DNA from 2 places in the Rhodococcus sp. 4CII genome. Region 2 is predicted to be linked to the other one. Evidence: riboswitches for the same ligand, from Rfam matches in the RefSeq annotation. Region 2 holds a riboswitch; the other holds the start of a gene.
The links. Region 2 has a riboswitch for glycine ahead of gcvP (aminomethyl-transferring glycine dehydrogenase). Riboswitches for the same ligand answer to the same signal wherever they lie in the genome.
Positions count from the first base shown of each region.

Region 1: it holds a riboswitch for glycine, as region 2 does, so the genes downstream of both, gcvP (aminomethyl-transferring glycine dehydrogenase) here and gcvP (aminomethyl-transferring glycine dehydrogenase) in region 2, are expected to answer to the same signal.

Region 1 covers NZ_JACCFE010000002.1:6,730,906-6,738,148, forward strand. The annotation lists gene garA (glycogen accumulation regulator GarA) at 1-257, shown strand, start outside; gene H0B43_RS32055 (MerR family transcriptional regulator) at 254-994, shown strand; gene H0B43_RS32060 (bifunctional nuclease family protein) at 1,136-1,609, shown strand; gene H0B43_RS32065 (MerR family transcriptional regulator) at 1,893-2,513, shown strand; glycine riboswitch at 2,583-2,704, shown strand; gene gcvP (aminomethyl-transferring glycine dehydrogenase) at 2,880-5,732, shown strand; gene H0B43_RS32075 (metallophosphoesterase) at 5,778-6,932, opposite strand; gene H0B43_RS32080 (substrate-binding domain-containing protein) at 6,929-7,243, opposite strand, start outside.
Region 2 covers NZ_JACCFE010000002.1:4,507,408-4,514,650, reverse strand. The annotation lists gene lpdA (dihydrolipoyl dehydrogenase) at 1-1,127, opposite strand, end outside; gene lipA (lipoyl synthase) at 1,165-2,103, opposite strand; glycine riboswitch at 2,403-2,495, shown strand; gene gcvP (aminomethyl-transferring glycine dehydrogenase) at 2,754-5,570, shown strand; gene gcvT (glycine cleavage system aminomethyltransferase GcvT) at 5,567-6,682, shown strand; gene gcvH (glycine cleavage system protein GcvH) at 6,721-7,125, shown strand; gene glyA (serine hydroxymethyltransferase) at 7,122-7,243, shown strand, end outside.

The sequences.
Region 1 (7,243 bases), 2.2 Mb from region 2:
GCGACATCTTCCTCGACGACGTGACGGTCAGCCGTCGTCATGCGGAGTTCCGCCAGGAGGACGACGAGTTCCAGGTTGTCGACGTCGGCAGCCTCAACGGCACCTACGTCAACCGGGAGCCGGTCGATTCGGCTGTGCTGGCCAATGGTGACGAGGTCCAGATCGGGAAGTTCAGGCTGGTCTTCCTGACCGGCCCCCGGACCACGGCCGGTGGTTCGCAGATCGGTGAGACGTCAGCTGGTGCGGGTAGCCAATGACCGCGGTGCGGCAGCAGCAGGCGCAGTCGGGGATGTCGATCGGCTCGGTGCTGGATCGACTGCGCCCCGATTTTCCTGATGTGACGATCTCGAAGATCCGATTCCTCGAAGCCGAGGGTCTCATCAGCCCGCAGCGCACTCCCTCGGGGTATCGGCGTTTCTCGATCGCCGACTGTGAACGACTGCGTTACGTCCTTACCGCGCAGCGCGATCAGTATCTGCCGCTGAAGGTCATCAAGGAGCAACTCGAGGCCATCGACAGGGGTGTGGCCACGGTCGGCGCCGGCGATTCGTCGCCGCGCCGGCCGCGGACGCTCACCGTGGCGCCCGGCGAGGTGTCGCCGGAGGAGTTCCTCACCGACCGCGAGGTGCGGATCAGCCGCGACGACCTGATCGCGCGGGCCGGGATCGACGAGAAGTTCCTCGGCGAACTGACCCGTGGGGGACTGGTCGTTCCCGGACCGGCGGGGTTCTTCGACGAGGACGCAGTGACACTGGCGCGCACCGCGAGGGCCATGTCCGAGTTCGGGCTCGAGGTGCGGCATCTGCGTGCGTTCAAACTGGCGGCCGACCGTGAGGCCGGGTTGGTCGCGCAGATCGCCGGGCCGGTGGCCAAGGGCCGCGACGCCGGTGCGCGGGATCGCGCCGAGGAGATGGTGCGCGAACTCGCCGCGTTGTCCCTCACGTTGCACACGTGCCTGGTGAAGTCGGCAGTCCGGGGTGCGCTCGATCGGTAAGTGAGTTCGCCCACCGAGAACACTTCCCAACGACGCTGCGCTCGAACGGCTGTACGGTCGAAGAGCAGACACGAATCGAATAGAATCCTGGTACGGCATTGTGTGCCGCGGACGGACCATTGCAGGGTGGAGGCAGACGCGATGAGCGAAATGCACGTGATCGGAGTTCGTGTCGAGCAGCCCCAAAGTCAGCCTGTTCTGCTGTTGCGTGAAACCGACGGCGAGCGGTACCTCCCCATCTGGATCGGTCAGACCGAGGCCACCGCGATCGCGCTCGAACAGCAGGGGGTCGAGCCGGCGCGCCCGCTGACCCACGACCTGATCAAGAACCTGATCGAAGCTTTCGGACGCACTCTGAAAGAGGTTCGCATCGTGGACCTCCGCGAGGGCACGTTCTATGCCGACCTCGTGTTCGACCAGAACACCCGGGTCTCTGCCCGGCCGTCCGATTCCATCGCCATCGCACTCCGGATCGGGGTGCCGATCTTCGCGGAAGAAGCGGTGCTCACCGAGGCCGGTCTGGTCATGCCGGACGAGCGCGAAGACGAGGTCGAGAAGTTCAAGGAATTCCTCGAGTCCGTGTCGCCGGACGATTTCAAGGCCACTGACGGCTAGCTTGCACCCTGCGGATGAGCCTCGGCGCGCAGTATCGGTTGAGGTTCTTCCGGCGCGTTGCGTTGACCCGGTCTCCTCGGAGTCATAGCGTTCAGTGCAGTGATTTTCTGCCCTGCAGATTGCATCGGGCGTACGCTGAGTAGGTTCAGGGTACGGACTTGCTCGATGTCACTGGTGGCGTTCACGCCGCCCGATGTGCCGCGGTTCGTCGCGGACACTGGCGACGCGCGTCACAGGCGCACTGATCGTCGGGTTCAGTGCAACATGCGAGAGGGAGTAGTCAGTGGGAGATCGGCCGCAGGAGAATGCGCTGAATCTTGCGCCCGGCGACGTCGTTGCCGAGCCCGAGTTCAGCTCCGAAGAGATCCAGCCGGGCCTCTTCCCGGACGATTCCGTGCCCGACGACCTCGTCGGATACCGCGTCCCCATCGCCTGCCAGATCGCGGGAATCACGTACCGCCAGCTCGATTACTGGGCGCGCACATCCCTCGTGGTGCCGTCCATTCGTGGCGCCGCGGGTTCGGGAAGCCAGCGGCTGTACTCGTTCAAAGACATCCTCGTCCTCAAGATCGTCAAGCGTCTGCTCGACACCGGAATATCCTTGCAGAACATTCGCGTGGCCGTCGACCACCTCCGGAAGCGCGGAGTGCGGGACTTGGCGAAGATCACACTCTTCTCGGACGGGACCACTGTCTACGAGTGCACGTCCGCCGAAGAGGTCGTCGATCTGCTGCAGGGCGGGCAGGGCGTGTTCGGCATCGCGGTCAGCGGTGCGATGCGCGAACTGACCGGCACCATCGCCGATTTCCCGGCCGAGCGGGCCGACGGCGGCGACAGTGAGCAGAGCCCGGAGGACGAACTGGCGTCGCGGCGCAAGAACCGCGTGAGCCGCAAGACGGGGTAGGTTCCATCCATCCGAGCGGGACGCTGCCTGCGCCGCCATCCGCAGCGGTGACATAGACTGGCGGTGCGTCGACGCCGTGCGGGAGAGTTCCGGGCACTGCATGCACAGAAACAGTGTGTGCGGGAGTTCGGGCGCCGAAGGAGCAACACCTCCCCGTCAATCTCTCAGGCAGACAGGACCGTGCGGGCTCCGACGTCTCTGGAAAGCGGTGGGAGCACCCACCCGCCCACGGGGAAAGGGCCGTCGTCGCATGCGAACGACGGTACCGAATCTCTCAGGCGCTCGACGAGAGCAGGCGACAGAGGGGGAGGGACGTTCCGCCGACGCGGGGCGTGTCCTGATCCTCCGAACTGCTTGGGAGTTGTCGTGATCGACGCTGGAAGCCGTACATTCGCCGATCGTCATGTCGGCCCGAACGCTGCGGAACTCGCGCACATTCTCGAACTGGTCGGAGCCGAATCGCTCGACGATCTCGCAGCGAAGGCCGTCCCTGCCGTCATCCTGGACGGCGTCACCGATGGCATCGCCGACGGTCTCGACGCCTTGCCCGCGCCGGTCTCCGAGCACGAAGCGCTCGCCGAACTGTCTGCGCTCGCCGCCCAGAACACCGTGGCGACGTCGATGATCGGTCTCGGCTACTACGACACCCTCACCCCGCCGGTCCTGATCAGGAACATCATCGAGAACCCGGCCTGGTACACCGCCTACACGCCGTACCAGCCCGAGATCAGCCAGGGCCGACTCGAAGCCCTCCTCAACTTCCAGACGATGGTCGCCGACCTGACCGGCATGGAGGTCGCCAACTCGTCGATGCTCGACGAGGCCACCGCCGCAGCCGAGGCGATGACGTTGCTGCGCCGCGCGAGCAAGAGCAAGTCACCGCGCTTCGTGGTCGACGCGGACCTGTTCCCGCAGACCCTCGCCGTCGTCGAGACCCGGGCGGAGCCGCTCGGCATCGAGATCGTCGTAACCGACCTGGCTGCCGGACTGCCAGATGGCGACTTCTTCGGCGTTCTCGGACAGATGCCCGGTGCGTCCGGCCGCATCGTCGACTACACCGACGTGATCGCCGCCGCCCACGAGCGCGGCGCGCTGGTCGCCGTCGGTGCCGACCTGCTGTCGCTCACCCTCCTCACCCCGCCCGGCGAGATCGGTGCGGACGCCTGCTTCGGCACCACCCAGCGTTTCGGTGTCCCGATGGGCTTCGGCGGCCCGCACGCCGGCTACCTCGCCGTACACACCAAGCACGCGCGGCAGCTCCCCGGCCGTCTGGTGGGCGTCTCCGTCGACGCGGACGGAGACAAGGCCTACCGGCTGGCGCTGCAGACGCGCGAGCAGCACATCCGCCGCGAGAAGGCCACGTCGAACATCTGCACCGCTCAGGTGCTGCTGGCGATTCTCGCGGCCATGTACGCCAGCTACCACGGCGCCGAGGGGCTGAAGGCGATCGCGCTGCGCGTCGCGAACACGGCACACTCCCTGGCTGCCGCACTCCGCAAGACCGGGGCCCGGGTCGTCCACGAGCACTTCTTCGACACGATTCTCGTGCGGGTCGACGGCCGCGCGTCGGATGTCGTGGCGCAGGCGAAGGCCGCCGGCATCAACCTGCGGCTCGTCGACGCCGATCACGTCGCCGTTGCGTGCGACGAGGCCACCACCGCGGAGGACGTGGCCCACGTGCTGGCGGCGTTCGGCGGCGACGGCGCCGTGGCCGCGGCCACGGGCACGGCGGTCCCGGACGCGCAGCTCCGCGGATCCGACTACCTCCAGCACGAGGCATTCACGCGCTACCGGACCGAGACGGCCATGCTGCGCTACCTGCGGGCGTTGTCCGACAAGGACATTGCGCTCGACCGCAGCATGATCCCGCTCGGCTCGTGCACGATGAAGCTCAACGCCACCGCCGAGATGGAAGCGATCACCTGGCCCGCGTTCGCCGGACTGCACCCCTTCGCGCCGACCGGGGACACCCCGGGCATCCTCCGCATCATCAAGGACCTCGAGAACTGGCTCGTGGCCGTCACCGGGTACGACGCGGTGAGTCTGCAGCCGAACGCCGGAAGCCAGGGCGAGTACGCGGGACTGCTCGCGATCCGCAACTACCACCTCAGCCGGGGTGACGACCACCGCGACACCTGCCTCATCCCGTCGAGCGCCCACGGCACCAATGCCGCGTCCGCGGTCATGGCCGGGATGCGCGTCGAGGTCGTCGCCTGCCGCCCGAACGGTGACGTCGACCTGGACGATCTGCGGGCGAAGATCGCCGACCACGCCGAGCGCCTCGCGGCGATCATGATCACCTACCCGTCCACGCACGGTGTGTACGAGCACGAGATCGCCGACATCTGCGCCGCCGTCCACGACGCCGGCGGCCAGGTGTACGTCGACGGAGCCAACCTCAACGCCCTCGTCGGCCTGGCCCGACCGGGCCGGTTCGGCGGCGACGTCAGCCACCTCAATCTGCACAAGACGTTCTGCATCCCGCACGGCGGCGGCGGCCCCGGTGTCGGTCCCATCGGCGTGCGGTCCCACCTCACGCCGTTCCTGCCCGGACATCCGCTCGCACCCGAACTCGGCACCGCCGGGCCGATCTCCGCGGCCCCCTACGGCAGCGCGTCGATCCTTCCCATCACCTGGGCGTACATCCGGATGATGGGCGCCGTCGGACTGCGCCGCGCAAGCCTGACCGCCATCGCCTCGGCCAACTACATCGCGCGCCGCCTGGACGAGTACTTCCCCGTCCTCTACACCGGCGAGGGCGGAATGGTGGCGCACGAGTGCATCCTCGACCTCCGGCAGATCACCAAGGACACCGGTGTGACCGTGGACGACGTCGCAAAGCGCCTCGCCGACTACGGTTTCCACGCACCGACCATGAGCTTCCCGGTGGCGGGCACGCTGATGGTGGAGCCCACCGAGAGCGAGAACCTGGAAGAGATCGATGCCTTCTGCGAGGCGATGATCGCGATCCGCGCCGAGATCGATCGCGTGGGCGCGGGGGAATGGCCGGTGGACGACAACCCGCTGCGCGGGGCTCCGCACACGGCCGGCTGCCTGGCCGCGGAGTGGAACCACCCCTACACCCGGGAGACGGCCGTGTTCCCTCGCGGCAAGGCCCGGCCGAAGGTGTGGCCTGCGGTGCGGCGCATCGACGGCGCACACGGCGACCGCAACCTCGTGTGCTCCTGCCCGCCGATCTCCGCGTTCGAAGGCGCCTGATGCAGGGCGGCCCGTCCCGCTCCAGCGGGGCGGGCGCCGCCGAGGTCAGTCCTCTGGCACCAACTCGAGGATCGTGATCTCCGGCGGGGCGCCCACCCGCACGGGTGGACCCCACGCGCCCACCCCACGGGTCGTGTAGAGGACGGTGTTCCCGATCCGGTCGAGACCCGCCACCGACGGCTGCTGCAGCGGCACCAGATAGCGCAGCGGCCACATCTGCCCGCCGTGCGTGTGCCCCGACAACTGCAGGTCCACACCGAGATCCGACGCCTCCAGTGCCTGCCGTGGCTCGTGCGCAAGTAGCACGACGAACCTCGACGGATCGCGTCCGGCGAGCGCGGCGGGAAGGTCCGGCTCGTACGGGGCCGGCGACGAATAGTCGTGGATGCCCGCGATGTCGACGGTGGCGCCGCCGCGGGTGAGCGTCGCGTGTTCGTTGCGCAGCGTCCGGATGCCCAGACGATCCCACACATCCAGCCACCGGCCACCGTCGTCGGCGTAGAACTCGTGATTGCCGCTGACCCCGAACACCCCCAGCGGGGCGTCGAGGTCGCCGAGCGGTTGCAGGTCGGGCGACACCTTCGCGACGGTCCCGTCGACCAGATCGCCCGCAATCGCAACCAGATCCGGCTTCTCGGAGTTCACCAGATCGACGACACGGCGGGTGAAATCCACTCCCCGCGCCGGGCCGACGTGGAGGTCGGACACGAGCGCCACACGCACACCGTCGAATTCGGCGGGCAGGCGCCGCAGTGGCACCCGGACGCGCACGATCCGTGGTCGCGCAGCCTCCGACACCCCGTAAACGGCGGCGCCGACGGCACCCACCACGACGGCAGCGGTCGCGATGCGCAGGCCGCGTCGACGCGACAGATCGACCTGTTCGGTGTTCCCGGTACCGCGCAGGCGGGCGAACAGCCTGCTCAGCAAGGACACCAGGGCGACAACGAGCAGCCCGAGCACCAGATAGAACATCGCGCCGAGCCACACCCAGCCCACCCACCCCGGCGGACGCGCCCACCCCGGATCGAAGGCTTCGCCGCTGCCGACGCCGACGACGGCGAGAATCCACAGCACGACGAGCGTCAGGTCCACGACCCGCGACCACGGACGTCCCAACCCGGTGGCCCGGACGAGTCGCCGATGAAGCCACCACGTGACGAGTGCGAGGAAGACCGCGAAGACGAGAAGCCGCGTCACGACAGCAGCTTGCTGATCGCGGTCGGCAACGCCGCTCCGTCCGACGACGCGACTTTCTCCAGCGACCCACCGGTGCGATCGGCCAGCGCCTGCAACGTGTTGAGGTCGGGATTCTGGCCTATCGTCACGACGTCGATGCGCACCGGCTTGGACGAACTCGAGGCCGCGGCGATGGCGGACAGCAGGTCCGCGCGCGACACCGAATCGTCGTTGGCGCCGTCGGTGACGAGCAGAACCGAATTGGTGCGTCCTGCCGTGTACCCGTCGACGGCACTCTTGTAGGCGGCTTCGAGAGACGTGTACGTCGAGGA
Region 2 (7,243 bases):
TTGCCGTTGCCGGCGAGGTCATAAGTGACGGTCTCGACGTCCCCACCGAATTTCTCGCGTGCCGCGCTCACCGTCAGCCCGACCGACGCCACCTCGGGGTGGGAGTAGGTGACCCGCGGGATCCCGGTCTCGTCGATGACGTCCGGACGGAGTCCGGCGATCTCCTCTGCCACGAAGATGCCCTGCTGGAAACCGCGGTGCGCAAGCTGCAGCCCGGCGACGATGTCGCCGACCGCGTAGACGTTCGGCACCGTGGTGCGCAGTCGGTCGCTGGTCACCACGAATCCCCGATCGAGGACCACTCCGGTCTGTTCGTATCCCATCGAGTCGGTGTTCGGACCGCGCCCGACCGCGACCAGCACGACGTCGGCGTCGAGCACGTCCCCGGAGTCGAGAGTGACGGACACCGAATCGTCGTCCTGCGTCACGTCCGTTACCCGCACACCTGTCTTCGCGGCGATCTTGCGACGACGGAAGGCGCGCTCGAGGTACTTGGAGACGGTCTCGTCCTCGTTCGGCACCAGTCTGGGCATCGCCTCGACGATCGTGACCGACGCACCGAACGACGCCCACACACTCGCGAATTCGACGCCGATGACACCGCCGCCGAGGATGATCGCCTTCTTCGGGACCGACGGCAGCACGAGCGCCTCGTCGCTGGTGACGACCCTGCCGCCGATGGCGATGCCCGGCACCGTCTTCGGCGACGATCCCGTTGCCAGAACCACGGCGGCACCGGTGATCAGCTCGCCGTCGACCTCGACACCGTTGGGCCCGACCAACCGTCCGCGACCGTTGACGACGGTGATGCCGTGCGAGTCGACGAGGCCCTGGAGTCCCTTGTGCAGCCGGGTGACGATCGTGTTCTTGTAGCTCAGCACCTTCTCGAGGTCGACTCCGCCGAACGTGACCTCGACACCGAACTGTGACGCCGTGCGGGCACTGTCGGCGACTTCGGCGGCGTGCAGCAGGGCCTTGGTCGGGATGCACCCCTGATGCAGGCAGGTGCCTCCGAGCTCGTTCTCTTCGATCAGGATCACCGAGCGGCCGAGTTCGGCCGAGCGGATCGCGGCCGCGTAACCGCCGGAACCACCACCGAGGATGACGACGTCTGCAGATCTGGACATGAGTAACTCCTAGCTGGACAGGATGAGGGGTGTGAGGTCAGTGGGTCGAGGTGGCGGCGACGGCCTCCGCGTGCAGACGGCCGGCCCGGTACGACGACCGGACGAGCGGACCGGACAGCACACCGAGGAATCCGATCTCGCGGGCGGTTTGGTCGAGCATCACGAACTCCTCGGGTTTCGCCCACCGCTCCACCGGATGGTGCCGGGCCGACGGCCGCAGATATTGGGTGATCGTGATCAACTGGCAGCCGGCCGCGTGCAGGTCCCGCAGAGCCTGGATCACTTCGTCCGTGGTCTCCCCCAACCCGAGGATCAGATTCGACTTGGTGATCAGGCCGGCCTCCCTCGCCCGGGTGATCACGTCGAGGGAACGCTCGTAGGTGAACCCGGGCCGGATACGACGGAACACCCGGGGAACGGTCTCCACGTTGTGCGCCAGCACTTCCGGGCGGGTGTCGAACACTTCGCGGAGCTGCTCCGGGTTCGCGTTGAAGTCGGGAACGAGCAGTTCGACGCCGGTTCCCGGGCACAGCGCGTGGATCTGCCGCACTGTCTCGGCGTACAGCCACGCGCCGCCGTCGGGTTGATCGTCGCGGGCGACGCCGGTGACGGTGGCGTACCGGAGCCCCATCGTCTGGACCGATTCCGCGACACGCCTCGGCTCGCCCCGATCCAGTTCTGCCGGCTTGCCGGTGTCGATCTGGCAGAAGTCGCACCGCCGGGTGCACTGGCTCCCACCGATGAGGAAGGTCGCCTCCCGGTCCTCCCAGCATTCGAAGATGTTGGGACATCCCGCTTCCTGACACACTGTGTGCAGATCCTCGCGCTCGACGAGCGCGGCGAGCTTCCGGTATTCGGGTCCGGTGCGCATCTGCACCTTCATCCACGGCGGTTTGCGTTCGACCGGTGTCTGAGCATTGCGGACTTCGAGTCGGAGCAGGCGGCGGGTGGCCGGGGATGTTTCCGATGTGGTCATTGGGGGGCTCCTTCGATCAGCCGAGACCGATCGGTATGGAATGTCGGGCGGCGCGGGCAGCACCGCTCGACCGGGAGTGTGAGGGAAGGCGAGCACGCGGCGACAACCGTTGCAATTGCGGTGATCTGGGCTCTCATCGATCGGCGTGTGCGGTCACGTCCGAGCGAAGATCAGTCGAGGATGCCAAACGACGAGGCGTTTTGGCAAGATCGTCGCCGCCCGGCGACCGCGGAGCAGCCCGGGGAGACAAACCCGCCACGCGTGTGTACTGTTTGGCCAACCACAACTGAAGACGCCGTTGACGCGCAGCGGGAGAACCTCCGTTTTCGGAGGCGCCGTAGGAGCAAGTTCCTCCCCGGGAATCTCTCAGGCCCCAGTACCGCAGCGTAGAGGCAACTCTGGAGAACAGAATCGGCCCAGGCCGGTACTTACCGAAGGTGAAGAGCACGCCGTAGCTGCGGTGGGCCCAAACTCTCAGGTTTCAGGACAGAGCGGGGAGGTGCCCCCAGTCGACGTCCGGTGCGGTCCGGACTCAACGAAACCGGAGTCACCTCGTGCCAGTCGAAAGCCGTCACGCGCGCCACGACGCGCCGCTCACCAGCGATTTTCCGTCTCGCCACATCGGTCCCGACGCGTCCGCCACCGAGCGCATGCTCGGCGCCCTCGGGTACGACACGCTCGATCAGCTCATCGATGCCGCCGTACCCGACCAGATCCGCAGCCCGGAGACCCTCGACCTGCCCGCGGCGCGGTCCGAGCAGCAGGTTCTCGCCGACCTTCGCACGCTGTCGGAGCGCAACGAGACCCGCGTGCAGATGATCGGCCTCGGATACTCCGACACCATCACCCCCGCGGTGTTGCGCCGGAACATGCTCGAGTCGCCCGCCTGGTACACCGCGTACACCCCGTACCAACCGGAGATCTCCCAGGGCAGGCTCGAGGCGCTGCTGACGTTCCAGACGGTTATCGAAGACCTGACGGCCCTCCCCCTCGCGGGCGCATCCCTGCTGGACGAGGCCACCGCGGTGATGGAAGCGGTGCTGCTGATGCGCCGCGCGAACAAGTCGAAGTCGTCGACTCCCCGCGTCGTCGTGGACGCCGACTGCCTGCCGCAGACCCTCGCAGTGGTGTGCGGCCGGGCCGGGTCGGTGGGCATCGAGGTCGAGGTGGCCGACCTCTCCGGAGGACTCCCGGACGGAGACCTGTTCGGCGTCGTGTTCCAGGCACCCGGCGCGAGCGGGCACGTGCGCGACCTGGCCCCGCTCATCGCCGCCGCCAAGGAGCGCGGGGCGCTCACCACGGTTGCCGCCGATCTGCTGTCGCTGACGCTCCTCACCCCGCCCGGTGAGCAGGGCGCCGACATCGCAGTCGGCTCCGCCCAGCGCTTCGGTGTGCCCCTGTTCTTCGGTGGTCCGCACGCCGGCTACATGGCGGTCCGCGGCGGTCTCGAGCGGATGCTCCCCGGCCGGCTGGTCGGGGTGTCCGTCGACGTCGACGGCAAGCCCGCATACCGGCTGGCGTTGCAGACCCGCGAACAGCACATCCGCCGCGACAAGGCGACCAGCAACATCTGTACCGCGCAGGCCCTGCTCGCCAACGTCGCCGCGATGTACGCCGCGTACCACGGCCCGGAAGGGTTGCGCGCCATCGCGACTCGGGTACACGCTCACGCGACCGCCGTCGCGGGCGGTCTGCGCACGGCCGGACATTCGGTGGTCCACGACAGCTTCTTCGACACCGTGCTGGTGCGCGTTCCGGCCCGGGCGCGCGAGGTCGTCGATCACGCCGACCGGGACGGCATCAACCTGCGACTGGTCGACGCGGACCACGTCGCGATCGCGTGCGACGAGTGCACCACCGACGAGATCGTGGACCGGGTCCTGTCCGCGTTCGGCGCGGGAGCCCAGGCGGGCACGGCGTCCGGGCTGCCACAGTCGCTGCTGCGGACGTCGAACTACCTGCGGCACCCCGTGTTCCACGAGCACCGGTCCGAAACGGCGATGCTGCGCTTCCTCCGTGCGCTGTCCGACAAGGATCTCGCTCTCGACCGCACCATGATCCCGCTCGGCTCGTGCACGATGAAGCTCAACTCCGCCGTGGAAATGGAACCGATCAGCTGGCCCGGTTTCGCGTCCATCCACCCGTACGCTCCGGTCGAGCAGACCAGCGGCTACCTGCAGCTGATCCGCGGGCTCGAGCGGTGGCTGGGCGAGATCACCGGGTACGACCGGGTCTCGTTGCAGCCCAATGCCGGATCGCAGGGCGAGCTCGCCGGGCTGCTCGCCATCAACGGCTACCACGAGAGCCGCGGCGACCTCAGCCGGGACATCTGCCTCATCCCGCAGTCCGCGCACGGCACCAATGCCGCCTCCGCGGTGCTCGCCGGCATGCGGGTGGTGGTGGTCGCGACGGCGTCGAACGGCAACATCGACCTGGACGATCTGCGCGCGAAGATCGCCGCGCACGAGGGCACGATCGCCGCGATCATGCTCACCTACCCGTCCACGCACGGCGTGTACGAGAACGACGTGCGGACGGTGTGCGATCTCGTGCACGAGGCCGGCGGTCAGGTGTACGTCGACGGTGCGAACCTCAACGCACTCGTCGGCCTGGCCCAGCCCGGCCAGTTCGGCGGCGACGTGTCGCACCTGAACCTGCACAAGACGTTCTGCATCCCGCACGGCGGCGGTGGGCCCGGCGTCGGCCCGGTCGCGGTGCGCAAGCACCTGGCCCCGTTCCTGCCCGGCAACCCGCTCGGCGGCGACCAGCTCGGCACCCCGGTGTCGGCGGCGAACTACGGGTCTGCCGGAATCCTGCCGATCACCTGGGCGTACATCGCGCTGATGGGCCCGGACGGGCTGACGGAGGCCACCAAGACCGCGGTGCTGTCCGCCAACTACGTCGCGAAGTCACTCGACGCGCACTTCCCCGTCCTGTACACCGGGCCGTCCGGTCTGGTGGCGCACGAGTGCATCCTGGACCTGCGCCCGGTCACGAAGGCGACCGGCGTGACCGCCGAGGACGTCGCAAAGCGGTTGATCGACTACGGTTTTCACGCCCCCACCCTGTCTTTCCCGGTCAACGGCACCCTGATGGTCGAGCCGACCGAATCCGAGGATCTGGCCGAACTCGACCGCTTCATCGAGGCGATGATCGCGATCCGCCGGGAAATCGATCTGGTCGGCGAGGGCGTGTGGCCGCTCGAGCGCAGCCCGCTGCGTCAGGCCCCGCACACCGCGGAGCAGGTCACCGCCGACACCTGGGATCTGCCCTACCCGCGCCACCTCGCCGCCTTCCCGGTCGCGTCGCTGCGCGGCAACAAGTACTGGCCTCCGGTTCGCCGCATCGACGGCGTGCACGGCGACCGCAACCTCGTGTGCTCGTGCCCCGCGCCCGAGGCCTTCGAGAACACCACCGACATCGATTCTCCGGCCATCGCCGAGACCCCCGAGGAGGCCTTCGCATGACCCTCACCACCACGTCCGCGTCCCCGCTGCTGAGCGAGCACGGTTCGCTCGGCGCCCACTTCACCGACTTCGCGGGCTGGCAGATGCCGCTGAAGTACGACAGCGAACTCGCCGAACACCATGCGGTTCGCAAGACTGCCGGACTGTTCGATCTCTCTCACATGGGTGAGATCGCCGTCGCCGGACCCGAATCCGGTGCGCTGCTGGACTACGCGCTCGCCGGCGAGCTGTCGAAGATCGGCGTCGGCCGCGCCAAGTACTCGCTGCTCTGCAACGCGGACGGTGGTGTGATCGACGACCTCGTCGTCTACCGTCTCGCCAACGAACAGTTCCTCGTGGTCGCCAACGCCGCGAACGCCCCGGCCGTGTACCGCGAGCTGGCCGCACGCGCCGAGGGTTTCTCGGCGACGGTCGACGACCAGTCCGCCGAGACCGCGCTGATCGCGGTGCAGGGACCGGCCGCGCAGGACATCGTGCAGTCCCTCGTCCCCGACCGGCAGGTTGCCGACGTCGCGGCGCTGAAGTACTACGCGGTCACCCGGGCGGTCGTCGCGGACATCGACGTCCTCCTGGCCCGCACCGGCTACACCGGCGAGGACGGATTCGAGCTGTACGTGCCGAACGAGCAGGCCGTGCAGTTGTGGCGCGCGCTCCTGGATGCCACGACGGCCCGCGACGGCGTCCCCGCCGGTCTCGCCTGCCGCGACACCCTGCGGCTCGAGGCGGGCATGGCGCTCTACGGGCACGAGCTGACCCTCGGCACGAACCCGTACGAGGCCGGTCTCGGCAAGGTGGTCCGGCTGAACAAGGAGTTCGTCGGTCGGGAGGCGCTGCAGACGCTGTCCGAGCAGGCTCCTCAGCGAGTACTCGTCGGCCTCGCGGGCACCGGTCGCCGCGCCGCCCGCGCCGACTACACCGTCCATGACGCGTCCGGTGGCAGCGCGGTCGGCACGATCACGTCCGGCGCCCTGTCGCCGACGCTCGGGCATCCGATCGCGCTGGCGTTCGTCGACGTCGCGCTCCGCGAACCCGGCACCGAACTGACCGTCGACATTCGTGGCAAGAAGGAACCGTTCGTGGTCACCCCGTCGCCGTTCTATCGCCGTTCCTGAACCGTCCCACTCCCTTCGGCCCCGAAAAAGGTGCACCCATGTCTTCAGCAGCTTTCCCCGACGACCGTAGCTACACCGACGACCACGAGTGGGTCCTGATCGCGCCGGGCGCCGCCCTCCCCGACGAACCCGTCCGCGTCGGCATCACCTCCGTCGCCGTCAACTCGCTCGGCGAACTCGTCTTCGTCGATCTGCCGGAGGTCGGCGCCACCATCGTCGCCGGCGAAGCGTGCGGCGAGGTCGAATCGACCAAGACCGTCTCCGAGCTGTATCCGCCGGTCAGCGGTCGGGTGACCCTGATCAACTCCGCCGCCGTCGACGATCCCGGCCTGGTCACCTCCGACCCGTACGGGGAAGGCTGGCTGTTCGCCGTCCAGCCGTCCGATGCCGGAGAGCTTCTCACCGCCGCCGAGTATGCCGAGAAGAACGGGGCGAACGCATGAGCGTCCTGAACCGCGACCTCGCGGATTTCGATCCCGATGTGGCCGCACTCATCGGCAAGGAACTCGAGCGGCAGCGCACCGGCCTCGAGATGATCGCGTCGGAGAACCACGCGCCGCT